Neobacillus sp. PS2-9: one gene and its partner. The protein of the gene in region 1 binds, or shares a complex with, the protein of each later gene. Links are inferred from orthologs where the notes say so. Each region holds a gene or a part of one and is shown on either strand. Other genes may lie near its edges.

Region 1 (2,880 bases):
TGTCAGAACGTCGTGTCGGTGAAAGTATTCATGATATTTTCAGGAAAGTAGATGGCCGTATCATTTTCGCTACATTTGCATCAAATATTCACAGACTGCAACAGGTAGTGGAAGCTGCTGTAGTAAATGGTAGAAAAGTGGCTGTTTTTGGACGGAGTATGGAAGCAGCTATAAACATTGGCATTGAATTAGGTTATATTATTGCGCCTAAGGAAACGTTTATTGAGTCCAATCAAATTAATCGTCTACCTGCAGATAAAGTGACGATCCTTTGTACAGGAAGTCAGGGTGAACCGATGGCGGCACTTTCAAGAATTGCTAATGGAACACACCGTCAAATTCAAATTATTCCTGGGGATACTGTTGTATTTTCTTCATCACCAATTCCAGGGAATACAATCAGTGTTAGCAGAACGATTAATATGCTTTACAGAGCCGGGGCAGAGGTTATCCACGGTAAACTAAGTAATATCCATACTTCTGGTCACGGTGGTCAAGAAGAGCAAAAGCTTATGCTTCGTTTAATTAGACCAAAATTCTTCATGCCTATCCACGGTGAATACCGGATGCAAAAAATGCATGCAAAGCTTGCAGTTGATTGTGGCGTAGAAGAAGAAAATTGCTTTATCATGGACAATGGTGAAGTATTAGCCCTCTCTGAAAATACGGCACAGGTTGCTGGGAAAATCCCTTCAGGCTCTGTCTATATTGATGGTAGCGGCGTAGGTGACATCGGAAATATCGTTCTCCGCGATAGAAGAATTCTTTCAGAAGAAGGTTTAGTCGTTGTCGTAGTGAGTATTAATATGAAGGAATTTAAAATTGCCTCAGGACCAGACCTTATCTCTCGTGGATTTGTTTATATGAGAGAATCTGGTGATCTAATTAATGATGCACAAAACTTAATCACTAAACACTTAAATAAGGTTATGGAACGAAAAACAAGCCAATGGTCTGAAATTAAAAACGAAATTACAGACACGTTAGCACCATTCCTTTATGAAAAAACAAAACGAAGACCAATGATACTTCCAATCATTATGGAAGTGTAATAAGAAAAGCGGAAGCGCCTTGGTCAGCCCCGACAGGCAAATGTTCTTCGGCAAAAAAGTCGCCCTTTGACTTTTATTGCCGAAGGTTATTTGACCCGAGGGGCTAGGCGCTGGAGCTGGCCAATTCTCGAAGTCGAATTTTATACTCTAATGAAATAACATAAAAGCTCCAGCCTAGAGGCTGGAGCTTTTGCGTTATTCAAGGACTTTCTTTTCAAATCTGTCTATGTCGGTATCAGTTCCTATTACGATTAATACATCATTAAGGTAAATCGTTTCCTTTGCTTGTGGAGAGACAATAATTTCTTCTCCTCTTTTAATTGCAACAATATTTAGTCCGTATTTCTTACGGATATCCAAATCAATAATTGTGTGACCACTAAGCTTACCGTTAGCAACGATTTCGACTATGCTATGCTCATCAGAAAGTTGTAGATAATCAACCACATTGCTTGAGGCCATATTAGTTGCAATTCGTTTTCCCATATCCCTTTCCGGGTGTACAACATGATCCGCTCCAATTTTCCTAAGAACTTTTTCATGATAATCATTTTGAGCTTTAACTGTAATACGTCCAACTCCTAATTCCTTTAAGATTAGGGTAGTTAAGATACTCGATTGAATATCATCGCCGATGGCTACAATTACATGATCAAAATTCCGAATCCCGAGGCTTTTTAATACATTTTCATCTGTTGTATCACCAACCACCGCATGGGAAGCAATCATTGCATATTCATTTACTCGCTCTTCATTTACATCAATAGCCAATACTTCCATTCCTTCATCGGTTAGCGTCCGGCATATACTACCACCGAAACGTCCTAAACCAATTACCGCATAACTCTTCTTCATATTATGACTCCCCCGCTAACTCATTAATCATGATGGTACTATCATAGCATTCTGGTGCTTGAGAGCGCCACTAATCTTGTCTATTTCGGTTTCGTCTCTGCTTAAATACTAGTAAACCTAAGAATCCGATTACACCCAATACTATAAGGATAGGTAGGTTTCCAATAATAAAAACAACAACTCCTGATAAGAAAGCTAAGAGCATGTTCGTACTCTTCATAAATTGTTTTTTTGTTTTTTCCCATGTATTTAACTGGTCTTTATTAAGGTCAGGAACGCTCACCTTATTCTCGTAAAGGGTAATTGTCACTGTAGAAAGTGATATTTGATTATCCAGATATTTCATTCTACCTTCAATGGTTTCAATTTCCTCCTGAACAACAGCTAAATCAGAGGAGATTTTTAATAGATCCTCTGTTTTGGTTGCATTTTTCATAAAAGCTAGGAGCCGTTCTTCCACTACTCTTTTTGATTTTAATCTTGATTCAAGGTCAACATATTCTTCCGTTACATCTTGCCCAGAAATGTTTCTCTGGAGTACTTCTACAGCTTCCCCTTCCGCATCATGTAGAAAGGTTTGAAAATATTTTTGCGGTATTCGTATAACAATTCTCCCGCTTAATTGTTCGTTCCCCTCTTTTGCCACGTTGGATTCTGAAATATAGCCTCCATATTTCACTGCTTTTTCTTCTAAACTTTGGACTGTCCTCTCAAATTTCTTTACTCGAAGCTGCAAATCCGCCTGATAAATAACCATCTGACTAGTTGCCTCTAGTTTATCAGATTGGTTTGTTTGTTCCCCCTTAGCTTTTTCACCTGAAGCATTCATTGTTTCCTCTTGGCTGCCAGATGGAGCAGAATCCATTACGGCTTTATCTTCGTTCATCTTAGCCGATTCACTTTTACTGCTAGAACTACATCCTGCTAAAACCATGCACATAATCAGTAAATAAATTGGTACCCATTTAATTAA
Region 2 (2,968 bases), 1.8 Mb from region 1 along the record:
ATCTATTAAAATCTCGTAGACTTCGGATGATTAGTAACCAAGTGGATATCGGTGTTAGAGTGGAAACTTCCAACATTGTTATGCAAGAAATTAATGAGCATTTGTATGAAGGAAAGTTTGTATTTAACACATCGGTAGGAACTAGGGTTCGAACTTTTTGTAGCAATCCTTCGGGACATGTGGTTGTGGAAAATCATTCGGGTATTATGTTAGCAAATGGACATGCTTATAAAGATCCAAATCTTGGAAGTCCGAACACCAATTTTGCTTTATTAGTCTCCCATACGTTCTCTGAACCATTTGATAAGCCGAATGAATATGCGCATGAAATTTCGCGTCTTGCTAATACCCTTTCTAATGGTGGACTAATTGTACAAAAGTACGGGGACATCTTAAAAGGAAGAAGATCGACAGAAAAAAGAATTAAGGAAGGTTTCTTAGAGCCAACCTTAAAAGAAGCAGTCCCTGGAGACCTTGGTTTAGTACTTCCGTATAATACATTAAAAAGTTTAGTAGAAATGACAGAGGCGCTGAATCAAGTTACCCCTGGTCTTGCGTCAGAACACACGTTATTCTACGGTGTGGAAGCCAAATTTTATTCAGCAAGACCAAAGTTAAACAACCGATTTGAAACGGAAATTAGCGGTCTGTATGTTGGTGGCGATGGGGCAGGGGTTACTCGTGGTCTTGCTCAGGCTAGTGCTTGTGGGGTTTGGATTGCTAGGGATATCATTGAAAAAACACCAATGGAACAAAAACGTGTAACAATTATGGCTTAAGCAGCAAAATACTATTGGTTTTTTACTGAAAGAGGAGGTTATCCATATAAACCTCCTCTTTTTTACATCAATTTAACCTATCGTTACTTTTTCCTTCGGATAATTGAACTTTTCTTTGCTGCTTTTACCACGTAAAATAAGCAAGCATGTAACGATTCCAACTCTCCCAATAAACATTAATAGTATGATCATAATTTCGCCAAATGTGGTTAACCGTGGTGTTAAGCCCATTGATAAACCATTAGTACCAAAAGCAGAAGAAACTTCAAAAATAACCTCAATGACGGTACCTTTCTCTGTAATAGTTAAAATTAAAATAGAAATTAAGCAAAGGAAGGCACCCGTTGTAATAACGATAAAGGATTTAAGAATATCCTCGCTAAGTAATTCTCGTCTGAATATTTTAACTGTACTTTTCCCTTGGGCGTAGAAGACGATGGCTAAAATAACAATGGCAAATGTCGTCGTCCGAATTCCCCCGCTTGCACTACTAGGTGATCCCCCAATAAACATTAGGATAGATAGGAAAAGTTGGTTGCTTGGAGTAAATTCGTTGATATCTAGAGTAGCCAATCCCGCACTTTTTGTTGTAGCTGAATGGAAAAGTGAATAGAAAAAGGCTTCATGCCACTCTTTGTTCACAAAAAAATGGCGACTATCAAATAGGTAAATGAATAAAGCTCCCACAACGGTAAGGCTGATAAAGGTGACCGTTGTTAATTTAGTGAACAGAGTAAAATGAAACTTCTTCTTTTCCTTTCGACTTAAAAAGAATTCTAAAACTTCTACAATAACCGGAAAACCTATCGCTCCTACAACCATCAATAAAATGATTGTGCTTTGAATAAAATAATCATTATTAAATGGATTTAGAGACTCACCTGTGATATCAAAGCCTGCATTGGTGGTTGCGCTGATAGATGCGAAAAATCCGTGTTTAAATGCAGCCAAGGGACTTTTAAAATAATGTAAAAACCGAATTCCTAAAATAATCCCACCGATAATTTCAAAAGAAATAATGATAATGAAGATTCTTTTGGCAAGCTGAACCAAACCAGCCAAGTTAGATTGGTTTTGATCAATCATGATTAGTTGCCTTTCTTTTAGGCCCACTTTTTTCCCCAACATGATCCATAAAAATGTACTTAAAGACATAACCCCTAATCCACCCAGCTGTAAAATGATGCATAAGAGAAATATTCCGAAGTTATTAAATGTATCTTTTATTGAAATCACACTTAGTCCAGTCACACTAATCGCACTTGCAGAAGTGAACATGGCATCAATAAAACTTAATGAAACATTTTCACGATGTGCAAATGGGATTTTTAATAATAATGTAGAAATAATTAACGCAGAGAAATAAAAGATAACAATTAATTGAATAGTGGAGATCTCTTTGGATTTTGTTTGTATTTTTTTAATTGTGTTCATATCATCATTTCCTTCAGCAGTCTAAGTGTAATTCTATAATATTACCCATAAAAAGTAAAAGACAGGCTTAAAAGCCTGTTTTTTTTCTGTCATCTCAACACATGGAGATAGAATGAAAAATCACTTCATACAATTATATAAGTGGTTTACTTATTTCGTAAAAGAAAGTGGTGTCAAAGTGGAAAACTCATTTCTAATCAAACCAATGTTGGATGAAATATACCCTGTTATTGATTATGGCAAGGGCATATATCTATTTGATTTGGACGGGAAAAAATATTTGGATGCTGCCTCAGGTGCAGTAACTGCCAATATTGGTCATGGGACAGAGGAAATCATTGAAGCCATGCAAGAACAAGCTAAAAAAGTTTCCTTTGTCTATCGATCTCAATTTACAAGTGAACCAGCTGAGAAGCTTGCCAAAAAAATTGCCGAATTAACCCCAGGTGACCTGAACTGGAGCTTCTTTGTAAATAGCGGATCAGAGGCCACTGAGACAGCAATGAAAATGGCCATTCAATACTGGCAAGAAAAAGGGATTCAAACCAAAAACAAAGTGTTATCAAGATGGGTTAGTTATCATGGGATTACGCTTGGCGCGCTTTCTATGTCTGGACACACAGGGAGAAGAGCTAGATTTGTTCCTCTGCTAGAAGAATTCCCAGTGATTAATCCTCCTTATTGCTATCGCTGTCCCTATAATCTTGAGGCTCCATCCTGTCATTTTCTTTGTGCACAAGAACTCGAAACAGCCA

The links.
Region 2: RCG25_RS18730 (region 1) and RCG25_RS09920 share a complex: the UniProt entries of both Bacillus subtilis proteins name them as parts of the ktrCD complex. The link is inferred for Neobacillus sp. PS2-9 from one-to-one orthologs.

The regions. Positions count from the first base shown.
Region 1 is NZ_CP133269.1:3,726,157-3,729,036, forward strand. The notes cover bases 78-2,880. They hold RCG25_RS18730 (potassium channel family protein), read right to left. Parts: upstream 1,908-2,880; coding sequence 1,248-1,907; downstream 78-1,247. Other genes in these bases: rnjA (ribonuclease J1), read left to right, coding at 78-1,052; RCG25_RS18735 (DUF4349 domain-containing protein), read right to left, coding at 1,978-2,880. In the rest of the region: more of rnjA, read left to right, coding at 1-77. UniProt on the Bacillus subtilis protein: Catalytic subunit of the KtrCD potassium uptake transporter. The 2 major potassium transporter complexes KtrAB and KtrCD confer resistance to both suddenly imposed and prolonged osmotic stress.
Region 2 is NZ_CP133269.1:1,975,863-1,978,830, forward strand. Bases 33-2,923 are described here. They hold RCG25_RS09920 (TrkH family potassium uptake protein), read right to left. Parts: upstream 2,214-2,923; coding sequence 852-2,213; downstream 33-851. Other genes in these bases: RCG25_RS09915 (NAD(P)/FAD-dependent oxidoreductase), read left to right, coding at 33-779; RCG25_RS09925 (aspartate aminotransferase family protein), read left to right, coding at 2,392-2,923. In the rest of the region: more of RCG25_RS09915, read left to right, coding at 1-32; more of RCG25_RS09925, read left to right, coding at 2,924-2,968. UniProt on the Bacillus subtilis protein: Integral membrane subunit of the KtrCD potassium uptake transporter. The 2 major potassium transporter complexes KtrAB and KtrCD confer resistance to both suddenly imposed and prolonged osmotic stress.